DNA from 3 places in the Variovorax sp. S12S4 genome. Region 3 is predicted to be linked to each of the others. Evidence: predicted binding sites of a transcription regulator. Region 3 holds the regulator's gene; each other region holds the start of a gene.
What was found. The regulator LexA, encoded in region 3, represses DNA repair genes until DNA is damaged. The targets are predictions, from matches to a motif close to ACTGTATNNNNATACAGT.
Positions count from the first base shown of each region.

Region 1 (4,548 bases), 3.5 Mb from region 3:
CCGCCGGCCCGTCTTCATTCCTTCGGTGGGCAATTTCAAGCAGGGCATGCTCGTGCAGCTGCCGCTGCACCTCGACCTGCTGCCCGGCAAGCCGAAGGCCGGCGACCTGCACGACGCCATTGCCGCGCACTACGCCAGGAGCAACACGCCCGAGCAGTTCGTGAAGGTGCTGCCGCCTACCGACAACGGCAAGCTCGACGCGCTGGCGCTCAACGACACCAACGAGCTCGAAATTCGCGTGTTCCCGAACGAAGACCACCGCCATGCGGTGGTGATTGCGCGGCTGGACAACCTGGGCAAGGGCGCCAGCGGCGCCGCGGTGCAGAACCTGAAGCTGATGCTGGCGCTCTGAGCGCCAGCCATCGTTCCCGGTTCACCTGACGAGCCAGAGGCCGACGCCCAGCAGCACCGCGTGCGCGCCCAGCGCAATGTAGAGCGGCTTGCTTGAGGGCTCCGCCATCTCCTGCAGCGTTTCGTTGATGCGGCGCGTGAGCAATGCGCGCAGCGCCGGGTCTTGCGCGGCGCCCTCTTCTGCTGCCGCCAGCTCGCCATGTTCCGCACGGCCTTGCTGCCATTCGGCGAGCATGTCGCTCAATGGCAAACGGTTGAGCACAAAGCCGACCACCGCGCGCACCGCCTTGCCCTCACCCAGCACCGGCGCAAGCTGCTTGCTCAGCGCGTCGACGGACAGCCAGTCGGCCGCACGCTGCAGCGTGCCGTGCGTGCGCGGCATGGCTTCGATGCGGCCTGCGATAGCGCCGCCCAGCCGCTCAGACACGGCCTCGCCCCGCGCAGCCACCAGGTGCTGCATGGCCTTGGCCCGGCCCTGCTGCACACCCAGCATCACGTAGACGACCACGAAGAGAAACAGCAGCACCGCGACCAGCAGGGGCGGCGAAGTGAGCAGCGCGAGCGCGGCACCGGCGCCGCCCGCACGCGCGCCCGCATTGCCGGGCCCCTGCAGCTGGCTCAGGTAATAGAAGAAGGCGCCGCCACCGAGGATGAGCGAGAGCAAGCCGCCCTTGACCACCGATCCGATGAAGGCGGCGCCGGCCTTGGCACCCGCGCGCATGAGCGACGGCTGGCCTGCAGGTCCTGAAGACATGAGAGTTCCTCCTCCGAAGTTTTATATGAAGGCGGTCCTCGTGCGGGACCGGCCCGCGCCGATCATGCCATCGGCGGCATCTTGAGCATCACCGCCGCGGCGGCGCAACGGCGCTACCCGCTTCATTCGCCGCCGGTCGCTGTCGCCGTCGAAATCGCTCCGGAGCACCTTGGCCACCACCGCGCCCGAAAAGCCGCGCGCCATCAGAAAGCGCATCTGCTTGGCGCGCTCCTTCGCATCGGTGGGCGGTGCATCGAAACGGCGGCGCCACAACGCAGTGGCGCGCTCTACTTCGGTGTCTTGCAGGCTGGCCACGGCTTGTGCGATGGCTTCGGGCGTGATGCCCTTGGCCTGCAATTCCTGGCGCACACGCAATGCGCCCGAGCGGGCGACGCGCTGGTTCAGCACCGAGGCCACCACCCGCGGCTCGCTGATGAAGTCCTTGGCGGCCAGTTCGTCGAGCGCGCGGGCCAGCGTACCGGGCTCTTCTTCATGCCTGGCCAGCTTGCGCTCCAGTTCCGCGCGCGAATGCTCGCGCTGGCTCAGGAGCCGCAATGCGCGGCCTTTGAGTGAGGGGGCACCGAATGCCATGCCGGGTGGTCGCTTGCGCGGCCCCGCGAGAGGCCGCGCCGTACCTTGCTTACTCGCCCTTGTCGGCCTTCTCGGCCTTGGCTGCCTTCGCAGGCTTCTCGGCCTTTTCGGTGGCCGGGGTGTCGGCATCAGCCGCCAGCAGCGGAATGCCCAGCGACTCGCGCACCTTGTTCTCGATTTCGCGCGACAGCTCGGGGTTCTCGCGCAGGAATTCGCGTGCGTTGTCGCGGCCCTGGCCGATCTTTTCGCCGTTGTAGGCGTACCAGGCGCCCGACTTGTCGAGGATCTTGGCGTTCACGCCCATGTCGATGATTTCGCCTTCGCGGCTGATGCCTTCGCCGAACAGGATGTCGAACTCGGCCGTCTTGAACGGGGGCGACACCTTGTTCTTCACCACCTTCACCTTGGTTTCGTTGCCGATGGCTTCGTCGCCCTTCTTGATGGTGCCGATGCGACGGATGTCCAGGCGCACCGAGGCGTAGAACTTCAGCGCATTGCCGCCGGTGGTGGTTTCGGGCGAGCCGAACATCACGCCGATCTTCATGCGGATCTGGTTGATGAAGATGACCATGCAGTTGGTCTTCTTGATGGTGGCGGTGAGCTTGCGCAGCGCCTGGCTCATCAGGCGGGCCTGCAGGCCGGGCAGCGAATCGCCCATTTCGCCTTCGATTTCGGCCTTGGGCGTGAGCGCGGCCACCGAATCGACCACGATCAGGTCGACGGCGCCCGAGCGCACCAGCGAATCGACGATTTCGAGCGCCTGCTCGCCGGTGTCGGGCTGGCTGATCAGCAGGTCGGACAGGTTCACGCCGAGCTTCTGGGCGTATTGCACGTCGAGCGCATGCTCGGCGTCGACGAAGGCGCAGGTGCCGGCCTGCTTTTGCATGGCGGCGATGACCTGCAGCGTGAGCGTGGTCTTGCCCGACGATTCAGGACCGTAGATTTCGATGACGCGGCCGCGCGGCAGGCCGCCGACGCCCAGCGCGATGTCCAGGCCGAGCGAACCGGTGGAGACCACCTGGATGTCTTCAAGCGCCTCGCCTTCGCCGAGCCGCATGATCGTGCCCTTGCCGAACTGCTTTTCGATTTGCGCCAGCGCGGCTTGCAGGGCCTTGGCCTTTTCACTGTTGGCGACCGAGATGCTTGCGCCCTTGACGACTGCGTCCATGTGGAAATCTCCTTGAAAATCAACGGTTTGTGTGTGACTGCCATCCATCTGCTTTTAATTACAGGCTGGATGCTTGAACAGTAGTGTAGGGGCTCATTGGTTTCAGTAAACTCATTTTTTAGTCAGTTTGCTTTACCATTTGGCGGATGGCTGACAATGCTTTTCCGACCGATCCCGATGCTTGGCGGCAAACCCACCTGGGCCGCCTGCTGGGCCATGCGATGCGCCGCTTCGACGAGCGCGTGCTCGAACTCATGGCGCATGACGTCGAAGTGCCGCTGGCGCTGTCGAACCTGGCCGCCCGGGCCCAGGTGAGCGCCGCGCACATCCACATCACGCGGCACCTGGCGCGCGAAGGTTCGCGCCTGACCGAACTGGCCGAACGGGCCGGCATGACCAAGCAGGCCATGGGTGCGCTGGTAGACCAGTGCGAAGCCTGGGGCCTGGTCACCCGCGGGCCCGACCCGCTCGATGCGCGGGCGCGGCGCGTGCTTTTCACCGCCGACGGATTGGCATGGCTCGACGCCTTTCGCGGCGCAGTCACGCAGGCCGAGCGCGAATTCCGCGCCAGCGTCGGCAACGACGTCGCCACGGTGGTAACCATCGGTCTGGAAGCGTACACAGCGGGCTAGACTCGGCTGGGAGAGAGACAAATGTGAACGGCGCCGGCGCGGCGCCCGAACCGGCCGGAGGTGGCTCATGCGGATTCTGATTGCCGAAGACGACCAGGTGCTGGCCGATGCCCTGCTGCGCAGCCTGCGCACCTCGGGCGCGGCGGTCGACCACGTGGCGAACGGTTCGCAGGCCGACACCGCGCTCATGACGCACAGCGAGTTCGACCTGCTGATCCTCGACCTCGGGCTGCCCAACCTGCACGGCATCGAGATCCTCAAGCGCCTGCGTGCGCGTGGTTCGCAGTTGCCCGTGCTGGTGCTCACCGCGGCCGACAGCGTGGAAGAACGCGTCAAGGGCCTGGACCACGGCGCCGACGACTACATGGCCAAGCCCTTCAGCCTGCAAGAGCTCGAAGCGCGCGTGCGGGCGCTCACGCGGCGCGGCATGGGTGCCACCAGCAACACCATCCGGCACGGTCCGCTGGTGTACGACCAGGCCGGCCGCGTGGCGACCATCGACGGCAAGATGGTCGAGCTCTCGGCGCGCGAACTCGGCCTGCTCGAGGTGCTGCTGCAGCGCGCGGGCCGCTTGGTCAGCAAGGACCAGCTGGTGGAGCGCCTGTGCGAATGGGGCGAGGAAGTGAGCCTGAACGCGATCGAGGTCTACATCCACCGCCTGCGCAAGAAGATCGAGAAGGGGCCGGTGCGCATTGCCACGGTTCGCGGCCTCGGCTACTGCCTCGAAAAAATCCAGCAATGACACGCGGGCTTGCCCCGCGGCTTCGGAGGCCGTAAGCCTTGAAACTGTTCCAGCGCGCGCAGCGCTCCCTGTTCGGCGAGATCCTCGACTGGATGCTCACGCCGCTGCTGCTGCTGGTGCCGGTGAGCATCGGCGTCACGTGGCTGGTGGCACAGGGCATTGCCAATGCGCCCTTCGACCGCGCGCTCGAATACAACGTGCAGACGCTGGCGCGGCTCGTCACGGTACAGCAGGGCCAGACGCAGTTCGTGCTGCCGCAGCCGGCGCGCGAAATCTTGCGGGCCGACGACGCCGACCGCGTGTACTACCA
Region 1 covers NZ_JALPKR020000002.1:1,595,571-1,600,118, forward strand. Annotated here, with positions in the region: gene argC (N-acetyl-gamma-glutamyl-phosphate reductase) at 1-352, shown strand, start outside; gene M0765_RS08115 (hypothetical protein) at 374-1,105, opposite strand; partial or broken gene recX (recombination regulator RecX) at 1,247-1,696, opposite strand; gene recA (recombinase RecA) at 1,746-2,864, opposite strand; gene M0765_RS08130 (MarR family winged helix-turn-helix transcriptional regulator) at 3,011-3,496, shown strand; gene M0765_RS08135 (response regulator) at 3,564-4,238, shown strand; gene M0765_RS08140 (sensor histidine kinase) at 4,277-4,548, shown strand, end outside.
Region 1: the regulator LexA is predicted to act here: its motif matches at 2,912-2,929, upstream of recA (recombinase RecA).

Region 2 (4,548 bases), 1.5 Mb from region 3:
CGCAGCACGAAGGCGGCCGCGGCGCCCACCAGCAGTGGCCAGAACCATGCGAAGGGCATGCGGCGTATTGGCGGCTCCTGCATTTCTGCGGCGCTGGTCGCGGTGGGCGGCAACTCGCGCGGTGTGGCTTCTTCGGGTTCGGTGCTCATGAAGGTTTCTTCTCCTCGTTGTGTTTGCTGTCTTGTTGTTTCGGTGGCGCTTGTTGTCAGCCGCTGCGCCTGGCGGTCACCATGCAGTAGTCGAAGTCGCGCCAGAAAACGCCCAGCACCAGGGCGCAGTAGCTCGCGACGATGTGCTTGCGGCGCCAGGGGCTGAGCTTGCCGCGCGCCTTCCAGAGTTCGGCCAGCGCAAAGCGCGTGGCCAGCGCCGGAATGTGCAGCGCGCTGGGCGCGACGCGCCAGCGCAGCGACTGCACTTTGACGTCTTCGAACCCGTTGTCGCGCAGCGCGGCCACAAAGTCTTCCTTCACGGCCAGCGTGGGCACGGCCCAGCTGTCGGCCCACAGGCGATGGAGCCAGCCGGCTATTCGGCCGGGCTGGCGCCGCAGCAGAAAGCCGTCGACCACCGCCAGCCGAGCGCCGGGCTTCAGCAGGCGTGCCGCCTCGCGCACGAAATCGGCCTTGGCCGTGCCGCTGGCGTAACAGGCGCTCTCCACCGCCCATGCGCCGTCGGCTTGCGCCGCCGGCAGGCCGGTGCGCGTGTAGTCAGCCTCGATGTGCGCCATGCGATCGGCCACGCCGGCCCGGGCGTCGAGCCGGGCGGCGATGCTGTTCTGCACCGCCACGTTCGTGACGGTGACGGCATACAGCGACGGGTCTTCGCTCACCAGCGTGCGCGCGGTGGCGCCGGCGCCGCAGCCCAGGTCGATCACGCAGCGGCGGGGTTGCGCGGCTTCCTGCTTCGAATCTGGAGCATCGGGCTCGTCGAGCTTCAGTGCGCGGCCGACCGCGCGGTTCATCTCAACGAGCATGCCTTCGCGCCGCAGCGGATTGAGCCCGAGCCGCCAGAAGCCGAAGTGCATGTTGTAGCTGGGGCTCCATGCGCGGTAGTCGTCGGCCACCTCGGTGAAGTAGTCCTGCGTGTCCGCGCGTGTGATGGCCGGGTTGGACAGCGGAGCTTCAGGCGTCTGCGCCGCACGGAAATCGGGCTGGAAAACATTGGGCACAAAAAGCTCCTTTTTTTTCTTTTCAGATTCGGCAATTGCCGCCGGCACATGTGGCCGACGAGCGGGCGGCCTTTCCGGCCAGCAGGGTGACCAGCCAGCGCGGCAGCCGGTAGCGGTTGCGCGCAAGCACCGCATAGGCGCGGTCGGCCAGCGGCGCGACGAGCGGCAGGTCGAGCAGGAAGCTGCCGCTCGGCAGCCCGACGGCATCGCGGCAGGCCCGAATGGCGGGGACGCCCTCGAACACCTGCCCGGTGGCGTCTACCGCGTGAATCGCCGTCATCAGCGCCTCGCGCGGCGCCGGCCCTTCGCTGAAGCCCGGCGGCGAGCAATCGACCAGTTGCAGACGCCCGGCGGCATCGCGCGCCTTCATGCCGTTCATCTCGGCCGCGCAGAGGGCGCAGGTGGCGTCGTAGTAGACGGTGAGGGGGTAGGTGACAGCAGGGTGCATGGTTTTGTTTCGTTATTTCTGTCAAAACAGAAATGATTGGGCAAAAAAGAGAAGCTCAGATCATCGGCAGGCTGGCGTGATGGGCATCCGGGTCATCGTCGTTTTTCTTCGGTGCCGTGGGCGCCGCCGGAGCTGCATCGCCGCGAACGAACTTCTGCACGCTGGCGCCCAGCGTCAGCACCTTGTCGAGCGTGCCGGGCGAGAGCCGCAGCATTTCGTCGGCCCACGTGGCGAGCTTGCTCATCAGGTCCATGGTGGAGCGAATGCGGTCTTGCGCATCGGCAGGCTCCTTCTGGAAGTCGGGGCTCGAGACGATTTCGCGCAGCACGCGGATGGTGGGATCGAACTCGCGTTCCTTGCGCTCGCGCACCACGGTGCGAAACAGCTCCCACACGTCGACGCTGGTTTCGAAGTAATCGCGGCGGTCGCCGAGGATGTGCGTGACCCGCACCAGGTTCCAGGCCTGCAGTTCCTTCAGGCTGTTGCTCACGTTGGAGCGGGCCACGCCCAAGGTGTCGGAGAGCTCTTCGGCATGCATCGGCTTGCCGTGCGCAAACAGCAGCGCATGAATTTGCGAAACCGTGCGGTTGACACCCCACATGGAGCCCATCTCGCCCCAGTGGAGGACGAACTTGCGTTGGATGTCGGTGAGTTCCATGCCTCGAAGTCTAGGATTTTAGAAATTTCCGTCAATAGAGAAATGCAAATTCATTTGCACATGCCGCTGGTTTGGAATACTGTATGTATAAACAGTAGTTAAAAGAAAGGTGCGCCACATGCCAGCTGCCCACATTCCCATCCACATCATCAAAGGCCGGGGCGCGGCCACGCACTTGGCACATCGCTTTTCGCGTGATGAGCGCAATGCGTTCGACGACGGCTGGGGCACGCTCGAAGAGGGCGCGGCCGAAGCCGAAGGCCTGCTGCCGCTGGCGACAGAGGTGCGCTTCGAAGACGTGAAGTCGGTGCTCAACCAGAACGAATCGCCCGACGTCTCGTTCGATCGTTCGCTCAACCCGTATCGGGGCTGCGAGCACGGCTGCATCTATTGCTTTGCACGGCCCACCCACAGTTACCTCAACCTCTCGCCGGGGCTCGACTTCGAAACCAAGCTCATTGCCAAGCGAAACATCGTCGAGGTGCTGCGTGCTGAACTCGGCCGAAAAAGCTACAAGCCGAGCCATGTCGCCATCGGCACCGCCACCGATTGCTATCAGCCCATCGAGCGCGAACTGCGGCTCACCCGTTCGATCATCGAGCTGCTGCAAGAAACACGGCACCCCTTTGCGCTGGTCACCAAGTCGAGCGCGGTGGAGCGCGACCTCGATCTGATCGCGCCCATGGCCGCCCAGCACCTGGCCGCGGTATACGTGACCGTCACCACGCTCGACGGCGAGCTGGCCCGCAAGCTCGAGCCGCGTGCCGCCGCGCCGCATCGGCGGCTGCGCACCATTCGCACCCTGGCCGAGGCGGGCGTGCCGGTGGGGGTGAGCGTGGCGCCGCAGATTCCGTTCGTCAACGAAGACATGGAGCAGGTGCTCGAAGCGGCCTGGGAGGCCGGTGCGCGCAGCGCCTTCTACACGGTGATACGGCTGCCGTGGGAGGTGGCGCCGCTCTTCAAGGAGTGGCTGGCGTTGCACTACCCGCAGCGGGCGGACCGCATCATGGCACGCATCCACGAAATGCGCGGCGGCAAGGACTACGACGCCGACTTTGCCACGCGCATGAAGGGCACCGGCCTCTGGGCCGACCTGATCCGCCAGCGCTTCGAGAAGGCGGCAAACCGCATCGGCTTCAACCGCGAACGCATTCCGCTCGACCTGGGCGCCTTTCGGCCGCCGGGTGCGGCGGGGCAGGGCCGTCTTTTCTGAGGGCTGGTCCCGTGCGGCCTGCAGCCGGGCATCGCATCAAATCCGCTTCAAAATAAGCGGTAGATTCAACCCACCGGCGGCATCGGCCGTCCGGCCTTGGCTGCAAAGGTACGCATGAACGGGACATGGATAGTGGTGATGGGAGTTTCAGGCTGCGGCAAATCGAGCCTGGGGGCGGCGCTTGCGACCGCCTTTGCGCTGCCGCTGATCGAAGGGGACGACCACCACCCTGCGTCGAACGTCGAAAAAATGCGCCATGGCATCCCCTTGACCGATGCCGACCGCGCCGGCTGGCTTGCCACGCTGGGCCGTGCGCTTGCCGACAAGCCGCAGGGCGCGGTGCTGACTTGCTCTGCGCTCAAGCGCGCCTACCGCGAGCAGCTGCGTGCGGCCGTGCCGGACCTGCGGTTCGTGTTCATGGCCATCGAACGCGACGAGGCCGAGCGGCGCGTGGCCGCGCGTGCGGGTGCGGGCGAGCACATGTTCCCGGCCAGCCTCGTGGCCAACCAGTTCGCCACGCTCGAATCGCCGGTGGGCGAGGCCGGCGTCGTCGCTGTCGACGCGACCGCACCGCTGACGGAACTGGTGGCGCAGGTGAAGCGCGAAATCCCTGAAGCTGCGCAGGGGTAGGGCGCAAGCCCCTCTGCGCGGCGCGCCCGCGTTAGATCACTTCAGGCCAGTTGGTATGGAAGAACTCGCCCGCGGGCTTGTCGACCCGCTCATACGTGTGCGCGCCAAAAAAGTCGCGCTGTGCCTGCAGCAGGTTTGCCGATAGGCGCTCGGTGCGATAGCTGTCGTAATAGGCGAGCGACGCGCTGAACGCCGGCACCGGAATGCCGTTGCTCACCGCCAGCGCCACCACGTCGCGCCAGTTCTGCTGCGTGCGGTTGAGCAGGTCCTTGAAGAACGGGTCGAGCATCAGGTTGCCCAAACCAGGATCGGTGCGGTAGGCGTCGGTGATGCGATTCAGGAAGCGCGCGCGAATGATGCAGCCGCCGCGCCAGATTGCCGCGATGCGGCCGAGGTCGAGCTTCCACTCCTTCTTTTCGCCCATCGTCTTGATG
Region 2 covers NZ_JALPKR020000002.1:3,646,434-3,650,981, forward strand. Annotated here, with positions in the region: gene M0765_RS17915 (SRPBCC domain-containing protein) at 1-149, opposite strand, end outside; gene M0765_RS17920 (SAM-dependent methyltransferase) at 206-1,165, opposite strand; gene M0765_RS17925 (thiol-disulfide oxidoreductase DCC family protein) at 1,188-1,613, opposite strand; gene M0765_RS17930 (GbsR/MarR family transcriptional regulator) at 1,669-2,271, opposite strand; gene M0765_RS17935 (PA0069 family radical SAM protein) at 2,390-3,484, shown strand; gene M0765_RS17940 (gluconokinase) at 3,623-4,114, shown strand; gene gnd (decarboxylating NADP(+)-dependent phosphogluconate dehydrogenase) at 4,146-4,548, opposite strand, start outside.
Region 2: the regulator LexA is predicted to act here: its motif matches at 2,350-2,367, upstream of M0765_RS17935 (PA0069 family radical SAM protein).

Region 3 (4,548 bases):
CAGCGCGCCGAGCGGCAGGCCCAGCACCGAGGCCATCGACCAGCCGAGAAAGACGAAGGTCACGGCCCGCCCGCGCTGTTCGGGCGGCACCAGCATGCCCGCGCAGGCCGCGGCCTGCGGCGTGAAGATGGCCGGAGCTACCACGGTGAGCATGCGCACCGGCAGCAGGGCGCCAAAGCTCGGCATCAACGCCGCAACGATGTGCCCGGCGGCATACCAGACAAGGGTGAGGGCAAGCAGCTGGCGCCGGTCCCAGCCCGCGACCACGGCCGCCAGCAATGGTGCGCCGAGGCACATCACCACCGCGGCAACCGTGATCAGCTGGCCCGCGGTAGCGACGGTAACCGCCAGCGACGTGCTGATTTCATTGAGCGTGCCGGGCACCACCATCACGCCCGTGCCGATCACGAAATTGCCGGCCAGCAGCGCCCAGAGCGCGCCCCGGGGCGCAGGCCGGTTCACTGAAGGACCTTCGCCTTCGGCTGCGGTACTCGCCTTGGGGCGGCCCGGCGGCTCATGAAATCACCGGCGAACCTGCAGCGCGCCCGGATTCACGATGTTGGTGGGGTTGCCCTTGATGAAGCTCACCACGTTGTCGAATGCCTGCCCGAAATAGCTCTCGTAGCTGTCTTGCTCCACGTAGCCGATATGCGGTGTGCAGATGCAGTTTTCGAGGCGCAGGAGCGCGTGCCCCTGCAGCGGCGGCTCGCTCTCGAACACGTCGACCGCCGCCAGCCCCGGACGGCCGCGGTTGAGCGCCGCCAGCAGGGCATCGGGTTCGACCAGTTCCGCGCGCGAGGTGTTGACGAAAAGCGCCGTCGGCTTCATGCGCGAAAGGTCTTCGAGCGTGACCAGGCCCATGGTTTCTTCGTTCAGCCGCAGGTGCACCGACAGCACATCGGCCGCGGCAAAGAACTCGTGCCGGTTCTGCGCCACCTGGAAGCCGTCGGACCGGGCCTTGGCGCAGCTTGCCTCGCGGCCCCAGATGACGACCTGCATGCCGAAGGCTTGGCCGTAGCGCGCCACCAGCTGGCCGATGCGGCCGTAGCCCCAGATGCAGAGGGTTTTGCCCTTGAGCACCGAGCCCAGACCGAAGTTGGGCGGCATCGAAGCCGACTTGAGCCCCGATTGCTGCCACGCGCCGTGCTTGAGGTTGCTGATGTACTGCGGCAAGCGCCGCATGGCCGCCATGATCAGCGCCCAGGTGAGTTCGGCGGGCGCTTGGGGAGAGCCGGTGCCCTCGGCCACAGCCACACCCCGTTCGGTACACGCTGTGACGTCGATATGGTTGCCCACGCGCCCCGTCTGCGAAATGAGCTTGAGCTTGGGCAGCTTTTCGATCAGTTGGCGCGAGATATGGGTGCGCTCGCGGATCAGCACGATCACGTCGGCGTCCTTCAGGCGAATTGACAGTTGACCAATGCCCTTGACCGTGTTGGTGTAGACCTTGGCCGCGTACGCGTCCAGCTTGGTGGCGCAGCGCAGCTTGCGCACGGCGTCCTGGTAATCGTCGAGGATCACAATGTTCATGGCGTGCCATTGTGCCTCGCAGCATTGGCATGACGCGCGTGTGAACGTTTGGATACCCGCCCCGGGCAATGGTCACCGGGGGTTGCATGGCCTCAATGCAGGCGTGTGGAGGCGGGCGCGGTGCTCACGGCTTCCATGGCCTCGAGTGCCGCCAGGCGGTCGAGTTCGGCGCAAACGTCGGCCATGCGACCGGAAATCACCATGCGGTTGGTGCTGCGCTTTTCGCCTTGCAGGCCGTCCACCACGCGAATGACGCGCAGGGGCCGTGCGGGTGCGGGGGACGCATCAGCCGAGGCGGCTGGACCATGGGTCCGGGCCGTGCAAGACGGCCGGACCGCGACGTAGCGCAAGCCTGCGGAAGCACTGCTGCTGTCGTGGCGGCGCGGGCGACGGGCCGGCAGCAGCCGGCTTGCGAGCGATTGCAGCGGCATCCACAAATCAACGATGGCGAGGAGGGCGATTCCCATGTGAACTCCAAAAAAGTCTGAGGTTGAACACAGGCAGGATTTCTTTGATCGGGCGCAACAGGGTGATGGCGACTTAGCGCCATACGCCCGCCACCTGTTGCGACCGGGTGGGGTGCTGCTTTCGCGGCAGGCCGCAGGGCCTACATCAGCATGGTGTTGCGAATGAGGCCGACCGCCAGGCCTTCGATTTCGAACGGCTCGCCGGGCTGGACCACGATGGTGGGGTAGTCGGGGTTTTCGGCGTGCAGCTCGATGACCTGCTTGTTGCGCTTGAGGCGCTTGACCGTGACTTCGTCGCCGAGGCGGGCCACCACGATCTGGCCGTTGCGGGCTTCCTTGGTGGCTTGCACCGCCAGCAGGTCGCCGTCCATGATGCCGGCGTCGCGCATGGACATGCCGCGCACCTTCAGCAGGTAGTCGGGCTGGCGCTGGAACAGCGTGTTCTCGACATAGTAGGTCTGGTCGACGTGTTCTTGCGCGAGGATGGGCGAACCCGCCGCCACACGGCCGATAAGAGGCAGTGCCAGCTGCGCCATGCCGGGCAGCGAAAGCGAGAACTGGTTGTTGCGCGACTCGTTGAGCGAACGCAGCGCATCGCCCTTGAGCCGGATGCCGCGGGAGGTGCCGCTGACGAGTTCGATGACACCCTTGCGGGCCAGCGCCTGCAGGTGCTCTTCGGCCGCGTTGGCCGACTTGAAGCCCAGCTCATTGGCGATTTCTGCCCGCGTGGGCGGAGCGCCGGTGCGTGCGATGGCGCTCTGGATCAAGTCCAGGATTTGCTGCTGGCGGGCGGTAAGCTTCACGGCGAACTGCATATGTTGTTCCTTGCGGCACTGGCTAGATATCCAGTACCTGTATTTTTAACCAGTTTTTAAAAGTTGGCAAGCCATGGTTAATTCGCTCTCGCCGAGCCTGCGGCGCATTGTGGTTCTGGGAACGGGCGGCACCATTGCGGGCCGTGCCGCCAGCGGTGGCGACAACATCGGCTACACCGCCGGGCAAGTGGGCGTGGCAGACCTGCTCGGCGGCATCGAGGCGCCCGAAGGCCTGGCGCTTGCGGCCGAGCAGGTGGCGCAGCTCGACAGCAAGGACATGGAACCCGACGTCTGGCTGCAGCTCGCCCGGCGTTGCGCTTTCTGGCTGGCCAAGGCCGATGTGGCCGGCGTGGTGATCACGCACGGCACCGACACGCTCGAGGAAACCGCCTTCTTTCTTCAGGCCGTGCTTGCGCCCGGCAAACCCGTGGTGCTGACCTGCGCCATGCGCCCGGCCAGTTCGCTTTCGCCCGATGGCCCGCAGAACGTGCGCGACGCCATCTCGGTGGCAGCCGCGCCGGCTGCGCGGGGCGTAACCGTGGTCTGCGCAGGCGCAATCCACAGTGCCTTCGATGTGCAGAAGGTGCACACCTATCGGCAGGATGCGTTCGCTTCGGGCGATGTCGGTCCGGTCGGCTATGTGGAGGAGGGGGTGGTACGGCGGGTGCGGGATTGGCCTGAGTCGCCGGCGCGCTCGAAGCTTCTCGAAGCCGGCGAAGCCGCGGCGATGCAATGGCCGAGGGTCGAAATCCTCACCAGCCACGCCGGTGCGACCGGCGCCATTGTCGACGTGCTGCTTCAGGAGCGGGCGATGGGCGTCGCCGAGCCGGTGCGCGGGCTGGTGCTCGCCGCGACTGGCAACGGCACGGTGCACCATGCGCTGGAGGCTGCCGCGCTTCGCGCGCAGGATGCGGGCGTCGCCGTGCTGCGCGCCACACGTTGCGCGAGCGGGCGCGTTCTTCCGAGGCCTGATGACAAGCTGCGTGATGCCGGCGCCCTGACGCCGGTCAAGGCACGGATCGCGTTGATGCTGGAACTGATCGGAACAGCCGCCTGAGGGGCCGCGGGCACAAGCGGGCAGGCGCGCAAGCTGCCAAGGCAGCCCGCCTGCTGCCGAACTTCAGTTGCTCAGTGCAGCCAGTGCGCGCTGGGTGATTTCTTCGACCGTGCCGACGCCCTTGATGGCGCGGTATTTCGGCGCCGAGGCCGGATCGGCCTTGGCCCAGGCCGAGTAGTAGTCGACCAGCGGACGCGTCTGCTGGCTGTACACCTCGAGCCGCTTGCGCACGGTTTCTTCCTCGTCGTCCTTGCGCTGGATCAGTTCTTCGCCCGTGATGTCGTCCTTGCCCTCGACCTTCGGCGGATTGAACTTCACGTGATAGATGCGGCCCGATGCGGGGTGCGAGCGGCGGCCGCTCATGCGTTCGATGATGTCGCTGAAGGGCACGTCGATTTCGAGCACGTAGTCGAGCTTGACGCCCGCTGCCTTCATCGCGTCCGCCTGCGGAATGGTGCGCGGGAAGCCGTCGAACAGGAAGCCGTCGGCGCAATCGGGTTGCGCGATGCGTTCCTTCACGAGGTTGATGATGAGGTCGTCGCTCACCAGGCCACCCGATTCCATGACCGCCTTGGCTTGCTGGCCGAGCGGTGTGCCGGCCTTGACGGCTGCGCGCAGCATGTCGCCGGTCGAAATTTGAGGAATGCCGTACTTCTGGCAGATGAAGGCCGCTTGCGTG
Region 3 covers NZ_JALPKR020000002.1:5,119,156-5,123,703, reverse strand. Annotated here, with positions in the region: gene M0765_RS25135 (MFS transporter) at 1-462, opposite strand, end outside; gene M0765_RS25130 (D-2-hydroxyacid dehydrogenase family protein) at 523-1,530, opposite strand; gene M0765_RS25125 (hypothetical protein) at 1,623-1,997, opposite strand; gene lexA (transcriptional repressor LexA) at 2,138-2,812, opposite strand; gene M0765_RS25115 (asparaginase) at 2,886-3,869, shown strand; gene adk (adenylate kinase) at 3,933-4,548, opposite strand, start outside.